DNA from 2 places in the Faecalibacterium sp. AF28-13AC genome. Region 2 is predicted to be linked to the other one. Evidence: predicted binding sites of a transcription regulator. Region 2 holds the regulator's gene; the other holds the start of a gene.
What was found. Region 2 encodes Rex, which represses fermentation and respiration genes when NADH is low (regulators of the CRP and FNR family bind a similar motif). Its sites were predicted from a motif close to ATTGTTAANNNNTTAACAAT; they were not measured.
Positions count from the first base shown of each region.

Region 1: a site for Rex is predicted at 5,124-5,143, ahead of coaD (pantetheine-phosphate adenylyltransferase). Genes of this name have one in related genera too.

Region 1 covers NZ_QUFG01000005.1:25,329-34,293, reverse strand. Annotated here, with positions in the region: gene DWY95_RS08020 (oleate hydratase) at 1-646, shown strand, start outside; gene DWY95_RS08015 (radical SAM protein) at 715-2,139, shown strand; gene DWY95_RS08010 (AI-2E family transporter) at 2,307-3,518, opposite strand; gene DWY95_RS08005 (butyryl-CoA:acetate CoA-transferase) at 3,572-4,918, opposite strand; gene coaD (pantetheine-phosphate adenylyltransferase) at 5,315-5,818, shown strand; gene DWY95_RS07995 (acetyl-CoA C-acetyltransferase) at 5,910-7,127, shown strand; gene DWY95_RS07990 (enoyl-CoA hydratase-related protein) at 7,232-8,017, shown strand; gene DWY95_RS07985 (3-hydroxyacyl-CoA dehydrogenase NAD-binding domain-containing protein) at 8,118-8,965, shown strand, end outside.
Region 2 covers NZ_QUFG01000006.1:27,587-36,551, forward strand. Annotated here, with positions in the region: gene DWY95_RS09685 (glycoside hydrolase family 28 protein) at 1-279, opposite strand, end outside; gene DWY95_RS09690 (AraC family transcriptional regulator) at 372-1,187, shown strand; gene DWY95_RS09695 (carbohydrate ABC transporter permease) at 1,288-2,145, opposite strand; gene DWY95_RS09700 (sugar ABC transporter permease) at 2,157-3,083, opposite strand; gene DWY95_RS09705 (ABC transporter substrate-binding protein) at 3,250-4,626, opposite strand; gene DWY95_RS09715 (thymidine kinase) at 5,188-5,793, opposite strand; gene DWY95_RS09720 (redox-sensing transcriptional repressor Rex) at 5,994-6,635, opposite strand; gene DWY95_RS09725 (ATP-dependent Clp protease proteolytic subunit) at 6,882-7,568, shown strand; gene DWY95_RS09730 (DNA translocase FtsK) at 7,656-8,965, shown strand, end outside.

The DNA of each region.
Region 1 (8,965 bases), on a different contig from region 2:
CGGCGGCATCGTGACCGTCCGGGACTCCAACTGGCTGCTGAGCTGGACCTTCAACCGCCAGCCGCAGTTCCGGAATCAGCCCAAAGGCCAGCTCGTGGGCTGGCTCTACGGCCTGTTCAGCGACACGCCCGGCAACTACGTGAAGAAGCCCATGCGGGACTGCACCGGCAAGGAGATCTGCATGGAGTGGCTGTATCACCTCGGTGTGCCGGAACCGGAGATCGAAGATCTGGCCGAGCACAGCGCCAACACGGTGCCCGTCATGATGCCGTACATCACGGCCTTCTTCATGCCCCGCGCAGCAGGCGACCGGCCCGCTGTGGTGCCGGAGGGCGCGGTGAACTTCGCGTTTCTGGGGCAGTTCGCAGAGACCCCGCGTGACACCATCTTCACCACCGAATACTCCATGCGCACCGGCATGGAGGCGGTGTATACCCTGCTGGACATCGACCGGGGCGTACCGGAGGTCTGGGGCAGCACCTACGACGTCCGCGATCTGCTGAACGCAGCCGTGCAGCTGCGGGATGGACGCCCGCTGAGCGACCTCAAGATGCGATGGATCGAGCGGTTCGCGCTCGGCAAAGTCATCGACAGGGTGCAGGAGACCGACCTCGGCCGCCTGCTGCAAGAATATAAGATCATCTGAACGCCGGGTCCTGATCCCGGCGGGGGAGGAGGCTCCCCACATCAGACAACGCATGGGAGGAAATTGGAATGAATACCACATTTGATTCTCTGACTCATAAGATGCAGCGCGCCGCACTGGGCAAGACGGCGGATATCGTGCTGTCCCACGTCAACAAGGACCGCGAAAAGGCCATGACCCAGCTGGTGGATGTCGCCAAGACCTTCTATGGCGATTCCTTCAGCGAGGAAACGTATCATCATGCCCGCCAGACTCTCTCGAACCCGGACAGCAAGTGGTCCAGGCTCATCAACTGTATGCTGGACCAGCTGGACCCCAATGTGGCCCGCACCACGGCCCTGAACCTGGGTTACGAGGCCTTCTTCCGCGGCACCAAGACCATCCGCGAGAACCGCGTCAAGTACCAGTGCAACATCCCCTGGCTGATCCTGTTCGACCCCACCTCCGCCTGCAACATGCACTGCGTGGGCTGCTGGGCCGGCGAGTACGGCCACAAGAACAACCTGAGCATTGATGATATGGACAAGATCGTCTCTCAGGGCAAGGAGCTGGGCGTGTACCTCTACATGCTCACCGGCGGCGAGCCGCTGGTCCGCAAGGCCGACATCCTGAAGCTGGCCGAAAAGCACAACGATGTGCAGTTCGCCATCTACACCAACTCCACCTTGATCGACGACGCCTTCTGCAAGGAGGTCGTCCGTCTGGGCAACATCGCCTTCATGCTGTCCATCGAGGGCACCCCGGAGACCAACGATGCCCGCCGCGGCAGCGGCCATTACGCCGCCGTCATGCACGCCATGGACCTGCTCAAGCAGTACGGCATCCTGTTCGGTACCTCCATCTGCTACACCAGCGCCAACATCGAGGCCGTCACCAGCGATGACTTCATGCGCTTCCTGTGCGACAAGGGTGCGCACTTCGGCTTCTATTTCCACTACATGCCCGTCGGCAACGAGGCAGCCCCCGAACTGATGCCCACCCCGGAGCAGCGCAAGTACATGATCGACCGCATCCGCTATCTGCGCAGCGAGGCGTGTGACATCCCGTTCTACCCGATGGACTTCCAGAACGACGGCGAGTTCGTCGGCGGCTGCATTGCAGGCGGCCGCAACTACTTCCACATCAACTCGGCCGGTGATGCGGAACCCTGCGTCTTCATCCACTATTCCAATGCCAACATCCACGACAGCAGCATTCTGGAGATTCTTCAGAGCCCGCTGTTCATGGCATACCACAACGGCCAGCCCTTCAACAAGAACCACCTGCGTCCCTGCCCCATGCTGGAGAACCCCGAACTGCTGCGGAAGATGGTCCACGAGACCGGCGCCCACAGCACCGACCTCCAGAGCCCGGAGACGGTGGATCACCTGTGCGACAAGTGCAAGGCCTACGCTGACAACTGGCAGCCTATGGCCGACGAGATCTGGTCCCACACCAAGATCCGCGAGAGCCGCTACGAGAATTATAAGGACTGGAAGCCCGGCCAGCAGTAAGCACACAGAAGCGCTGGGTCTGCATCGGGTGCAGCCGTCCTGAACCAAAACCTCCCGCTTTCCGGAGCGCTGCGACAGCGCCGGGAAGCGGGAGGTTTTTTGCGCGATAAAATGGCCCCATCTCCCGCAGGAGACAGGGCCGGGACATTCGATATAGAGGACGGAACTTATTCGTCGTCGGGATCGCCGAAGTTGTCGTGGTAGGTCGTGACCAGTTCCATCTCCTCGTTGCGGCGCAGGCCGTGGAAGACGAACTTCTTGAGCACATCGTAGATGACTGCGAAGAGCGGCACACCGATGATCATGCCAACAAAACCCCACAGGCCGCCGAACAGCAGGATGGCGAACAGCACCCAGAAGCTGGAAAGGCCGGTGGTGTTGCCCAGGATCTTCGGCCCGATGATGTTGCCGTCCACCTGCTGCAGGACCAGAACGAACAGGACGAACCAGAGCGCCTTGATGGGGTTCTGGATGAGGATGAGCAAGGTGGCCGGGATGGCACCGATGAAAGGCCCGAAGAAGGGGATAACGTTGGTCACACCGATGATGACCGAGACCAGCAGCGCACTGGGGAACTTGAAGATGAGGCAGGCGATGTAGCACAGCACACCGATGATGGCGGAATCCAGGATCTTGCCGTTGATGAAGCCGCCGAACATCCGGTCAGCGTAACGGATCTCCTCCATGATGAGGTTGGCCCAACGGGGCTTGACCAGACTATAAAGGATGAGCTTGCCCTGCTGCCCGAATTTCTTCCGGCTGGCCAGCAGATACACCGAAACGATGAGGCCGATGATGATGTTCTTCAGGAAGGTCACGAAGCTCATCACGCCCAGCGCTGCACCGCTCAGGAGGCTCTGCATGGAGGGGACCAGCTTCGTCCGGACGATGTTGTCCAGCGTGTCCTGCAGGTTGTCATAGGATGTCTCGATGAAATCCAGCAGCTTCTGGTTGCTGGCGATGATCTCCTGATGGGAAGCCCAGTCCACGAAGTCGTTCAGGTTGTTCCGCGCCGTGTAGTACAGCGTCGTCACGCTGGTGATGAGCTGCGGCACGATCATCATGATCAGCGCATACACCACCAGGATGCCGAACAGCAGCGAAATGGTGACCGCCAGCATGTTGGCCGCAGTTCCCATCTTTTCGGGCAGAAGGCGGCGGAGAAAATTCTCCACGCAGTTGCACACCGGCTTGAGCAGATAGGCGATGACCGCGCCGTAGATGAACGGCATCAGGATGCCCGTCAGCTTCGAGATCGCATCCCCGAAGCCCTGAAAGCGGTAGATCAGGAAGAAGAAGAGGATGCTCAGTGATATGGCACCGAATCCCGCGAGCATCCCATACAGGTAGGGTTTGATGTGTGGCTTTTTGTCCATCATGTTTCCGTAGACTCCATTCCTGCCGCGGGCAGCAGGAACGCCCGCAGCATTGTTTAGCGCTTGTTGCTCCTGCGCCAGATGTGCAGTTTTTCAGCTTCGGCGATCAGTTCATCCCGGAAATCGGGGTGTGCAACGCTGATCAATGCTTCAGCCTTTTCCCAGCTGGTCAGGCCCTTCAGGTTCACACAGCCGTACTCGGTGCACAGATAGTGGATATTGGCACGGGTATCGGTGATGATGCTGCCGGTCTCCAGCGTGGGGCGGATGCGGCTCTCGACCTTGCCGGTCTTCTTATTCATAAAGGTAGAGGACAGGCAGATGAAGCTCTTGCCGCCGTTGGAAAGGTATGCGCCCAGAACGAAGTCCAGCTGACCGCCTGCACCGGAGATGTGCTTGATACCGGCACTCTCGGCGTTGACCTGACCGAACAGGTCGATATCGACAGCATTGTTGATAGAGATGAAGTTGTCGATGGCCGAGATGCTGCGGATGTCGTTGGTGTACTCCACGGGGGCTGCCATGCACTCCGGGTTGTTGTCGAGGTAATCGTACATCTTCTGGGTGCCGGCACCGAAGGCGTAGACCTGACGGCCCTTGTCCAGATTCTTGTGGCGGCCGGTGATCTTGCCGGCTTTGGCGATGTCCACAAAGGCATCGACGTACATTTCAGTATGGACGCCCAGATCCTTCAGGTCGCTCTGCGCGATTAGGTTGCCGATGGCGTTGGGCATTCCGCCGATGCCCAGCTGCAGGCAGGCACCGTTCGGGATCTGCGGGACGATGAGGTTCGCCACGGCGAGGTCCACCTCAGTGGCCGCACCGGGTGCAGCCATCTGACCCATCGGCGGGTTGGTGCCCTCCACGACACCGGCCACCTGAGAGATGTGCACCCAGTTCTCGGTGCCGCCCAGGCAGCGGGGCATGTTGGTGTTGACCTCGACGATGATCTTTTTGGCCTTTTCGCAGACGGCGCCCAGATGAGAAGCACAGGGGCCGAAGTTGAAGTAGCCATGCTCGTCCATGGGCGTGACCTGGAACACTGCCACATCCACGGGGTCCTTGCTGTCGCGGTAGTAACGGGGCAGCTCCGAATAGCGGATGGGGGAGTAGAAGGAGAAGCCCTGCGCAATGGCCTTGCGCTCAATGCCGCCCATGTGCCAGCTGTTCCAGGTCATGTGGGCAGCCGGGTCGTCGATCTGGAAGATCTCCGGCACCCACATCAGGATGCCGCCGCGGAAATTGACGTTCTCCAGCTCCGGCAGACGCTTTGCGATGGCAGCATCGACTGCCACCGGGGTGTTCACAGCCCAGCCGTAGTCCACCCAATCGCCGCTCTTGACCAAAGCAGCGGCCTGATCGGAAGTCATCTTTTTCTGCGCATACAGTTCCGTATAATCCATTATAAACCATCCTCTCCTATAATAACATAAAGGAATTGTAAATTCTTACAACCCGATAACTTAGTTATAACATTAACAAAGGAAGGAATCAATACTTTCGGAGCAAATCGGGGCAAAAAAGTGGCTGGATGGCAATGTGACTAAAATTCTTAGCGATTCAACCGAATTCTTTGGTCTGATAAAAACAAAATTTTTCGAAAAAGGACTTGATAAAATTTTGACGATGTGGTTTACTTATAGCGTAGCAGGGCGGTGTGGAGCAGTGCGTCATGAATCGTTAAAAAAATAGCGATGAGACGCGGCGCCGCAAACAACGTCTTGCAACCCGAACTGGAAAGTGCTATCATGGCAGGACCGAGCGCGCTTTTCATACCAGCGCGCACCAAGGAGGACACGATGGCAACAGCAGTTTATCCCGGATCGTTCGATCCGGTCACCAAAGGGCACCTGGACATCATCAAGCGTGCCGCAAAGATCAACGATCACCTGATCGTCGCCGTGCTCATCAACAGCGCCAAGCACCCTCTGTTCACCGTAGAAGAGCGGGTGGCCCTGCTGCAGGAGTGCTGCAAGGGCATCCCGAACGTCACGGTGGAGAGCTTTGACGGCCTGACCGTGGAGTTCGCCAAAAAGCGCCACGCTTCGGTCATGGTGCGGGGTCTGCGGGCGGTCACGGATTTCGAAAACGAGATCCAGCTGGCGCAGACGAACCATGCACTGATGCCCGGCATCGAGACGATGTTCCTGGCGACCAGCATCAAATGGAGCTACCTTTCCTCGACGATCGTGAAAGAGGCTGCCCGCTACGGCAGCAATATCTCCAAGTTCGTCACGCCCAATGTGGAAGCCGCCGTCGAACAGAAGATGGCCGCGCTCCGGGCGAAAGGGGAGCAGCCCTGAATCCGTTTCTCATGTGCAAACGCCGCAGGCGTTTCTATAAAATTGGTTCCTAAAACCCACCAATATACACACAAATCAGGAGGCTATTAACATGAAGAAAGTTGTTATCGCATCTGCATGCCGTACCGCCATCGGCAAGTTCGGCGGCACTCTTGCCAACGTCCCCGCTGCTGAGCTGGGCTCCATCGTCATCAAGGAGGCACTGGAGCGCGCACACGTCGCACCGGAGCAGGTCGATCATGTTTACATGGGCTGCGTCATTCAGGCTGGTCTGGGCCAGAACGTCGCGCGTCAGGCTTCCCTGAAGGCAGGCCTGCCCATCGAGACCCCCGCTGTCACCGTCAACGTGGTCTGCGGCTCCGGTCTGAACTGCGTCAATATGGCTGCGCAGATGATCGAGGCTGGCGATGCCGACATCGTCGTTGCAGGCGGCATGGAGAACATGGACATGGCTCCCTTCGCTATGATGAAGGGCCGCTACGGCTACCGCATGGGCGCTCCCATGGGCAAGAGCGAGCTGGTCGATACCATGGTCAACGATGCTCTGTGGGATGCCACCGGCTTCAACAAGCACATGGGCATGACTGCTGAGAACGTCTGCACCAACGAGACCTATCAGAAGAAGTACGGCTACAACCCCATCACCCGCGAGCAGCTGGATGAGTTCTCTTACAACAGCCAGGTCAAGGCAGACAAGGCCATCAAGGACGGTGCCTTCAAGGACGAGATCGTTCCCGTTGTCATCAAGGGCAAGAAGGGCGACACCGTGTTCGATACCGATGAAGGCCCCCGTCTGACCCCGGTCGAGAAGCTGGGCACCCTGAAGCCCGCCTTCACCAAGGACGGCATCGTGACCGCCGGCAACTCTTCCGCCATCAACGACGGCGCTGCTGCTCTGGTCGTGATGAGCGAGGAGAAGGCCAAGGAGCTGGGCGTCACCCCGCTGGCAACCTGGGTCGCTGGCGCTCTGGCTGGTGTTGAGCCCGAAGTCATGGGTCTGGGCCCCATCGCTGCAACCAAGAAGGTCATGGCAAAGACCGGCCTGTCCGTTGCCGATATGGACCTGATCGAGGCAAACGAGGCCTTCGCAGCACAGTCTGTGGCCGTCAGCCAGGCTCTGAACTTTGATATGAACAAGGTCAACGTCAACGGCGGCGCAATCGCTCTGGGCCACCCGGTCGGCGCTTCCGGCGCTCGTATCCTGGTCACCCTGCTGTATGCAATGAAGCACCGTGGTGCCCACAAGGGTCTGGCTACCCTGTGCATCGGCGGCGGCATGGGCTGCGCTACCATCGTCGAAATGGACTAAACGCTGGAGGCACTCCAGATATCAGGATCGCCCGCGCAGGCGGACTTCTCCTGCGCGGGGCTGTTCTGAAACGAAGAATAAGACTTTGAATGGAGGTCTTCACAATGGCATTTGTTAAAACCGAAGTGCAGGGTGCTGTCGAGATCATCACCATCGACCGCCCCAAGGCACTGAACGCACTGAACCCTGAAGTTCTGGCAGACCTGAAGGCAGCGTTTGAGGCTGTCGATCAGGACGCCATCCGCTGCATCGTTCTGACCGGCGAAGGCGACAAGAGCTTCGTGGCCGGTGCAGACATCGGTTCCATGAGCACCATGACCAAGGCAGAGGGCGAGGCCTTCGGCAAGCTGGGCAATGATGTCTTCCTGATGATCGAGCATTTCCCCATCCCTGTGATCGCAGCCGTCAACGGCTTCGCACTGGGCGGCGGCAATGAGCTGGCCATGAGCTGCGACATCCGCATCTGCTCGGACAACGCCGTCTTCGGCCAGCCGGAAGTCGGTCTGGGCATCACGCCGGGCTTCGGCGGCACCCAGCGTCTGGCACGTCTCGTCGGCATGGGCATGGCAAAGCAGCTGGTCTATTCGGCCCTGAACATCAAGGCCGATGAGGCTTACCGCATTGGCCTGGTCAACGCCGTGTATCCCCAGGCTGAGCTGATGGAGAACGTCCTGAAGCTGGCCAACAAGATCGCAAAGAACGCCCCCATTGCAGTGCGCAACTGCAAGAAGGCCATCAACGACGGCATCAGCCTTCCCATTGAGAAGGCAGTCGAGGTCGAGGAAAAGCTGTTCGGCGACTGCTTCGAGACCCACGACCAGAAGGAAGGCATGGCCTGCTTCCTGTCCCGTGAGAAACCGAAGCCCAAGGCTGTTTTCACCAACAACTGAGAAGTACATTTGAATTTGTAATCTGAACCCTTCTGCATCCCGGTTCCTACCGGAGAGGGAACCGGGGAGCAGGGGGATATGAATAAAGGAGAGATATCCTATGAAGATCGGTGTTATTGGCGCTGGCACGATGGGCCAGGGCATTGCAAAGGCATTCGCTCAGGTCGAGGGCAACAGCGTTGCTCTGTGCGACATCAAGCAGGAGTGGGCCGAGAAGGGCCTGGCAAAGATCAAGGCTGGCTATGACAAGCTGGTCGCAAAGGGCAAGATCCCCCAGGAGAAGGCGGACGCGATCGTCGCCGCTATCACGCCGGGCCTGAAGGAAGACCTGTGTGCAGACTGCGACCTGGTCGTCGAGGCTGCATTCGAGGACATGAAGGTCAAGCAGACCACCTTTGGTGAGCTGGATAAGATCTGCAAGCCGGAGTGCATCTTTGCTTCCAACACCTCTTCTCTGTCCATCACCGAGATCGGCAAGGGCCTGAGCCGCCCGCTGGTCGGCATGCACTTCTTCAACCCCGCCGACCGCATGAAGCTGATCGAGGTCATCGCAGGCTGCAACACTCCTGCTGAGACCGTTGAGAAGATCAAGGAGATCTCGGTCGCCATCGGCAAGAACCCCGTTCAGGTCAACGAGGCAGCCGGCTTCGTCGTCAACCGCATCCTGATCCCCATGATCAACGAAGCAGCCTTCATCAAGATGGAGGGCGTTTCCGACATCGCTGGCATCGACACTGCCATGAAGCTGGGTGCAAACCACCCCATGGGACCCCTGGAGCTGGGCGACTTCATCGGCCTGGATATCTGCCTGGCCATCATGGACGTCCTGTACCACGAGACCGGCGACAGCAAGTATCGTGCCTGCCCGCTGATCCGTAAGATGGTCCGCGGCGGCAACCTGGGCTGCAAGACTGGCAAGGGCTTCTACGTTTACAACGCAGACCGCAC
Region 2 (8,965 bases):
GCCGTCAGCCACCAGACCGTAACGGGACGCATCCACAAAGAAGCTCTCGTCCTGGGTGCGGAAGTTCGCGGTCAGGGTCTCGCCCTCCGACTCAACGGTGACGGTGTAGTCGGTGGCCGGGGTCAGGGAGAAGAGGGAGAACACGTTGGTGTCCTGGGCCTCCCGGACCGGTTCGCCGTTCAGCAGCACCCGGAAGGGGTGGGCCGGACGAAAGCACAGGCCGTTTTCCAGCTCGAAAACGGCGCTGCGGGTCATGGAGCGGATGAGTGACAGTTTCATAAAACAAAACCTCCTTGGGGTTTCGGCTTGCCCGCGCGGGGCGGACGTGATACACTGGAGAAAACGAAAAAAGCGGGGAATCAATGATGCCAATGCGAGCGGAACGCGATAAACTGAATGCAAAGACGCTGGCGCTCCAGCTGCGGATGACCGAGAGCGAGTACCGCCTGCAGGAGGACGAGGAGACCTGCCGCATCCTGGTGGTGACCGGCGGCAGCTGCACGTTCCGGCGGGGAGATGCTTCGCTGCTGGTCAACCCCGGCTGCGTGCTGCTGCTGGGGCCGGGGGGCGGCGTGTTTCAGCAGGCTGGGCATCTGGCCCCGGAGCTGATCGGCTGCCGCTTCCCGGCGGCGGTGCTGACCGAGCTGAAGAGCGTGATGCAGCGGGATTTCAGCCCGCTGTTCGAGCCGGACGACCCGATCCTGCTGTACGGCCCGGTGCAGTGGGCCAGCCGCCTGCGCACCCTGCTGAACCTGATGCGGAGCGCCGCCGGGGAACCGGACTGCCCCGGCATCATCTACCTTTCGCTGCTGCTGCATTATGTGGACCAGGAGTGCAAAGCCGAGCGGCAGACCGCCCGCCCCCGGAACGAGACCGTGGAGCAGATCTGCGCCTACCTCGCCGCGAACTACCAGCAGAAATTCTCCCTCACCGATGTAGCGGCGCGGTTCTATCTGTCACCCTACTACCTCAGCCGTCTGTTCCGGCGGGTGACGGGGCAGTCCATCGTGGACTACATCAACGGCCGCCGCATCGAGGCCGCGCAGCATCTGCTGGAGACCACCGACCTGAACATCAGCGCGGTGGCCGAGCAGACCGGCTTTGCCTCGGCGGCTCACTTCCGCCGGGTCTTCCGGGAGATGATGGGCGTCGGCCCATTGCAATACCGCAAGAGCAGCCGCGGCTGAGCCTGCGCTGAACCTGCAAAGAGAAACGACCCCTATGCCGTGTGCACAGGGGTCGTTTTGATTGTTGCGTCAGGTTCCCGCAGAGCGGAGTGAAGAGCGATCAGCCCTTGACAGCACCGGCGGAGATACCTTCGACGAACTGATCCTGTGCACAGAAGAAGACGATCAGCTGCGGCAGGATGGAGATCAGGGACAGAGCCAGGATGCGGTTCCATGCAAAGCCGGTATCACCGTCCATGGACAGCTTGACGAACAGGGACATCGGGTACTTTGCCGGGGTCTGCACGTAAAGCAGCGGGCCCATGAAGTCGTTGCAGCTCCACATGAACTGGAACAGAGCGCAGGACACCAGAGCAGGCATCAGCATGGGGACGATGACCTTGTACAGCGTCTGGAAGGAGTTGCAGCCGTCAATGGCAGCAGCCTCGTCCAGGTCACGCGGGACATTGCGCATGAACTGCACCAGCTGATAGACGAAGTAGGTCTCGGTCGCAAATGCGCAGTGGACCCAGATGGCCAGATAGAACGGGCTGTTGACCCAGCCGAACTTGGTGTACAGCAGGAACTGCGGAACGTTCAGAACGACCTGGGGCAGGAACAGGGTGGCCAGCATGATGCTGAACAGGATCTTCCGGCCGGGGAAGTCGAAGCGGCCGAAGCCGTAAGCGGCAACGCAGGAGGAGATAACCGTGCAGATGACCTTGGGCAGAACATACGAATAGGTGTTCAGCATGGCCTGCAGGATGTTGATGGAACCGCCGAAGTTGTTCAGCGCGTTCTTATAGCCCTCCAGAGTAGGGTTCTTGACCCACAGGCCGATGCCTGCGAAGATCTCGCTGTTGTCCTTGAAGGTCGCGCTGATCATCCACAGCAGGGGATAGATCATGATGAGGCCGACCAGGATCAGGACGAGGTACTTGAAGAACGTCGCGATGACGTTGGATGCTTTCATTCCCATACTGTCACACCTTACCTTTCATCCGAGTAGTAGACCCACTTCTTCTGGCTGGTGAAGGCGATGATCGTGAGGATGCAGACGATCACGAACATGATCCATGCCAGTGCGGAGGCCATGCCCATCTGGTTGGACTTGAAGGCGTAGTTGTAAACCAGAATGGAGATCAGAGTGGTGGAGTTGCGCGGGCCGCCGTTGGTGATGATGAACGGGCCGTTGAACTCCTGGAATGCCTGGCAGATCTGCGTGACCAGGTTGTAGAAGATGATGGGGGTGATCATCGGGACGGTGATGGAGAAGAACTGCTTCCACTTGCCGGCACCGTCGATGGTGGCCGCCTCATACAGGTCTGCGGGCACGCCCTTCAGAGCGGCCAGGAACAGGACCATGGCGGAACCGAACTGCCAGATGCGCAGGAAGCAGATGATCCACAGCGCATAGTTGGGGTCGCTCAGCCAGGAGGGGCCCTGTGCGTGGCCGAAGGTGATGGCGCGGATGATGGTGTTGACCAGACCATCATCGCGGAAGACGGCCTTCCACAGAACGGCGATGGCAACGGAGCCGCCCAGGATGGACGGGATGTAGTAGACGGTACGGAACAGGTTCACGCAGGCGATCTTGAAGTTCAGGATGTATGCGATGAACAGAGCGAAGATCAGCTTCAGGGGCACGGTGATGAAGGCGTACTTGAAGGTAGTGATCAGGGCCTTGGTGATCTTGGCATCGGAGAAGGCGGTGACGTAGTTCATCACGCCGTACTCATGGATGCCGTTGAAGAAGTTCATATCGGTGAAGCTGTAGTACAGCGACTGACCAAACGGGATCGCCTTGAAGACGACGAAACCGATGATCCAGGGGATCAGATAGATCAGACCCTGCCACTTATCGAAGAACTTCTGGGCCGGGGTACGCCCCAGAGAGGGCGCATTACTTTCTTTCATCCGGGAATCCTCCTTTTGTGGGTGATTTTCCAACGCATGACATACCGCGTGTCACACTTTGGAAACAGACTTGTCAGAGATTTGTAACCTGTGCCTGAGAAAAAAGGGCATCGGCCGAGCGGTCGATGCCCCTCGTATGTAGAACTCAGGTCAAAGTCTGAAGCGATCAGACGGTGTAACCAACAGCGGACATGCCGTCCAGCAGGGTATCAACGACATCAGCGCCGGAAGCGTTGTCGTAGTCCACGGTGTCGAAGACTTCCTGATAGATACCGGTGCCGTTTGCCTTCAGGTCGTTTGCCTCGAACAGGGGGTCCAGCTGGAAGCCGACGAAGGCCATGACCTTGCCGTTTGCCTCAGCGACCAGCTCCTTGATCTTGCCAGCAGCCTGTGCAGCCTCCAGGCCAGCCTTGGAAGCGGGCAGACCGCACTCAGAGCCCATGATCTCAGCGCCTTCCTTCTCGTTCAGCAGGAAGTTGATCAGCGTAGCAGCCTCAGCGGGATGCTCGCAGGTCTTGGTGATGGCCAGACCCATGGAGACCTTGGAGAAGCCGCCGTTGTAATCGCCGAACTTGATCTCCTCGCCGACGGTGAAGCCGGGCTTGTTCTCCTCGTCCAGAGCGTCCTGATACTTGGTAGCGGAGGAATCCCACTCGAAGATACCAGCCATCTTGCCGGTGATCCACTCGTTGGACTGGTGTGCAGCGTTGTCGCCGTTGGAGCCGTAGTAGGTGGGCAGGCTCATGATGACGTGGCCATCGACCAGGCTCTTGATGAAGTCGATGCCCTCGGCGATCTCGTCAGCGGTGTAGTTCAGGGTAGAGGTGGTGGGGTCTGCCCAATCCTTGCCGTACTTGGACTCAAGGTAGAAGACCATCAGGATCATACGGTCGTATGCGCCCAGGTGCAGAGGATAGTAGTCATCGCCCAGCTTCTCCTGGAATGCCTTGCCTGCGTTCATCAGGTCGTCCAGAGTCTTGGGGACCTCGGTGATGCCAGCCTTATTAAAGGTGGTCATGTTCCAGTAGAAGATACGGCCGGTCATAGCGACAGGCACACACTGCTGGGCATTGGCAACGTTGCAGGCTGCCAGCTTGGCGTCATCCCACTGGGACATATCCAGGTAATCGGTGACGCTGTTCAGGTCGATGAAGGTCTGGCCGTTTGCAGAGTAGTTGTACAGCCAGTTCCAGTTGATCTGGCAGACATCCTCAGCCACGCCGCCGGCAAACTTGGTGGACATGGTGTCCTCCCAGCCGGACCATGCAGCGAAGGTGGGGTTGACGGTGATGTTGCTGTGCTCAGCAGAGAAAGCCTTCAGGGCCTCCTGGTAAGCGTTGTGACGAGACTCGCCGCCCCACCAGCTCATGGTCAGGGTGACGGGATCGCTGCTCAGGCCAGCCACGGAAGCTGCTGCTGCTGCGGAAGAAGCGGTGGAAGCTGCGGTGGAGTTGGAGCTGCCGCCACAGGCAGCCAGCAGGCCAGCTGCGCCCACAGCGCCGGTGACCTTCAGGAAATCGCGACGAGAAATTGCCTTGCTCATTGTTTGTTCTCCTCCTAATAAATAGAAAACATCTGCTCATCGGCCTTATCTGCAAAAGGCTCGTTGTATACAATTATGATAACAAAATATCCCGCAAAAAGAAAGATGTAAATTGAAGAGAAGCGCGCAAAAAACGAACAAATATTGCGCTCGTGTTTGGTGCGGTTTTGACGTCCTTGCCGAAATGAATAAACTTGAGCGAAAAAACTGTGCAACATGTATACTTCAACAGATTGCATAGAAATTGGAGCAAGGAGTCAGAGAAACCTCCTGAAATTGCAATATTTTTGTAACCAATCGGGAAATTTGCGTGGTTTTGTTGTATGCAATAAGTGAAATCGTTGACGATTCCACAGGTTTGTCAACTGATATATCAATAGTGCAATAAACGCGCGAAGTTGGATACAACTGATATATCACCCTGTCGGAAACGGTCTGTTCCGGACAGAAAAAAGCGCTGCCCCGCCGGGCAGCGCTGAAAAAATTTTTTCTGGTTTTTGGGGGAACACGGCTGCAAAATGAACGCAGTGCAATGCTTCTTCCGGGAAACGCTCCGCTTTTTTATTTCGCGGCCCGGCGGGCGTAGAAGGCGCGGCGCTCGCGGAAGTAGCATTGGGGGCACATGCTGACGTACTGCACGTCGTTTTCCAGGTCGATGGCGACCTGTTCGCCCTCAAAGACGAACACACCGTTGACTTTGCGGCAGTTGCAGGTGGCCTTGCGGCCGCAGGTGCAGATGGTCTTCATCTCCTCGATGGTGTGAGCCAGCTCCAGCAGGCGGGTGGAGCCGGGGAACCCCTTGAGCGAAAAGTCCGACCGCAGACCGTAGCAGATGACCGGGATATTCAGGTCTACCGTGACCATGAACAGCTGCTCGGCCTGTGCCGGGGTGAAGAACTGGCTCTCGTCGCAGAGGACGCAGGCCAGCTTCTGGGTCTGGCTGGCGGCGCGGACGGCCTCAAAGACGTCCGCCTCCGGCGGGATGAGCAGGTCGGCCTTGCGCCGCACCCCCAGGCGGCTGACCAGTTCGCCGCCGCCCTTGGTGTCCACCTGCGGCTTCAGGATGAGCACCTGCATCCCCTGCTCCTCGTAGTTGTGCGCCACCTGCATCAGGGCCGTGCTCTTGCCGCTGTTCATTGCGCCGTAACGGAAATATAGCTTTGCCATGAAGGTCACCTCATAAAAAGCAACCCTCTCAGCCATCGCTGCGCGATGCCAGCTCTCCCAAAGGGAGAGCCATTGGCAAGCCGGTCAACTTTCTACGGAATGAGCAAAGCCCAAACGATGGGAAGCGAGCGGGCTTCGCTGTGATGGGAGGGTTGCTTTATCATATTATACTATATAGTAACAACGATGAAACCGGAACATCAGTCCTGATTGCGCAGGCGGTAGCCCAGGCTCATCAGGCTGTCGCCCAGGTGGACGTTCTCGACCACGACTTCCGGATACGGGACGGACAGGTCGTAGTGGGAGAAGTTCCAGAAGCCTTTGATGCCCAGGCTGACCAGACGGCCGCTCAGCTCTTCGGCACCGCTGCGGGGCACACAGAGAACCGCCACTTCGGGCTTGTGCTCGGCGCAGAAGCTCTCCAGCTGGTCGATGTGGAGGATCTGGATGCCGTTGATCTCCCTGCCCACTTCGTCCGGCGAGTTGTCGAAGGCGGCAATGAGCTTATAGCCGTTGGTATCGGTGGTGATGAACCGGCTGACGGCCTTGCCCAGACGGCCGCAGCCGATGAGGATGGTGGGCAGGCGGTCGCCGTTGCCGAACAGCAGATTCTCCAGGATGGAGAGCAGGTTTTCGACCGAGTAGCCGATGCCCTGACGGCCGTTCACATCGCCGATGCAGTTGAAGTCCTGCCGGACCTGAGAGGCCGTGGTGCCCATCTGGGCGGCCAGTTCGCGGGAAGAGATGCTGGTGATGCCGTCGTTCTTCAAGGTCCGCAGAAAGCGGTAGTACTTGGGCAGGCGTTTGATCACCGGCAGAGATGCTTTACCAGGGGTGTTCATAGGTGGTTCTCCTTTCATCCATTCGATGCCGGTCCTCTGCGCCCACCGTGGCGCTCCGGCAGATTCAAAGAGTTTTGCACAATAATGATACATCTTTGTCAATCTTATTCATTATCTAAAGTATACAGCGGATGTGGAGAATGTCAAATAAAATGGAGCAATTTTTTCAAAAGTTAAGAAATCTTAGCCGCCGCATAATCATTTGACCCGCTGGGAACCCTGAAAAAAACAGAGCAGGAGGGGCTTATGGCAGAGCAGAACGAAAAAAACACCCCGGTGGAAGAGCAGCGGCTGGAAAAAGAACAGATCGAGGATCTGGGCAGCGTCTACCGCACCAAAGGCCCCCACGCCATCCACTGCCTGACCGTGGTGGGGCAGATCGAGGGCCATGTGGAAGCGCCCCAGGGGCAGAAGACCACCAAGTACGAGCATGTCATCCCGCAGCTAGTGGCCGTGCAGGAGGACCCGGCGGTGGAGGGCCTGCTGGTCATCCTGAACACCGTGGGCGGCGATGTAGAGGCCGGGCTGGCGCTGGCGGAGCTGATCGCCAGCATCTCCAAGCCCAGCGCCGCCGTGGTGCTGGGCGGCGGACACTCCATCGGCATCCCGCTGGCCGTCAGCGCCCGGCGGAGCTTCATCGTGCCCACAGCCACCATGACCGTCCACCCGGTGCGGCACTCCGGGATGATCCTGGGTGTGCCCCAGACGATGCGGTGGTTCGAACAGATGCAGGAGCGGATCACCGGCTTCGTGGCGGCGCACAGCGGCATCTCGGAAAAGCGCTACACCGAGCTGATGCTCCGCACCGGCGAGCTGGTCATGGATGTGGGCACCATGCTGGACGGCCGCCGGGCCGTGCGCGAAAAGCTCATCGACGAGCTGGGCGGCATCTCGGATGCGCTGGCGTGGCTGTATCGGGAGATCGAACGCTGAGCGGGTTTTCGTTGCTATTTTCCATAGGTCGTGATAAAATGAAAGAATCGAATACTATGGGAGAAAGAGACAGGGTTGCAACGAAAGATGGCAAAGAAAAAACGAAAAACGACCGCAAGACGCGCACCTGCGCGGAGAAAGAGCCGGGCACAGGAGCGGATGCCCGCAGGGCTGGGCACCCTGTTTGCGGGCCTGCTGCTCATCGTGCTGGCCTTTGTGGAGGGCAGCTCGGTCTGGAAGGCCCTGCACGAGGTATTGTTCGGCCTGTTCGGCTGCGGCAGCTTCGTGCTGGGCGCAGCGATCTGCTATCTGGCCATCCTCTACACACGGGGCGAAGACCTCATCGGCCAGATGTTCAAGCTGATGCTGGGGCTGGTGTTTGCCAGCGGTACCGTCATCGTCTTTTCCGAGATCCCAGCCGACATCCCGGCGGCCCGCATGGTAGCGGAGTGCTATCAGAACGGCGTCCATGCCTGGCTGGGCGGCGGTGCCATCGGTGCCCTGCTGGGCGGCAATCTGCTGCTGCTCTGCGGGCGTCCGGCGGCAAATCTCGTGATGGTGGTGCTGGCGCTCTGTGCCAGCCTGTACATTTTTGATATCACCCCCGCCGAACTGTGGCAGTGGATATGTGAACTGGGCGGCAGCGCCCACGAAAAGGGCGTGGCCGTCTACGAGCAGAATGCAGCCCGCCGCGCCGAGCGGCAGGCCGCCCGCCAGGCCGAGGAGGAAGCGGCCGCGCTGGAAGCCGGAGACGAGCCGGACCTTTGCGGCGAAGAGGACGAGGAAGGCGGCTTTGCAGCGCCGGGTTGGCTGTCCGGCATTTTCAGCTGGGGCCACAAGGTGACCAAAGAGCTGGAGGGCGAAGCCGTGCCCGAACCGGTGGACGACTCTCTCGGCTACGAAGCACCTGCCCCCTCCCCCGCGCCTGCCCCGGCAGAGCCGCAGGAGGCCCCGGCCTTTACGCCGGTGCAGGTGGGCACACCCCATCCCCGCGCCTCGTTTGACATCGACCTTGGGCCGGACAGCACCCCCGTGGTCGAGGGCGGCAGTGAGCCCATCGAGCCCTTCATCGTCGGGCCCGGCGGCACCTTCGGGCAGGACCCGCTCCACAAGCCCGCGCCCCGGCCCATCGTGAAGCCGGTGGTGCCCGATGCCATCGAGACAGCGGCTGAGGACTTCTTTGCAAAATCGGAAGCCCCGGCGGCCCCCGAAGCACCGGCCCCGGTGGTAACGCCCGGCATCCCGGCCCAGCCGGTGGACGAAGGCCCCGCCGAAGCTCCTGCGTTCGACGGCAGCGGAGCCTTCCAGACACCGACCCTGCCCACCACCGACGAGCCCTCCGTGCCGGTGCGGGTCATGGCCGACAACGTGATGGCCATGCGCTCTGCCCCGGACGA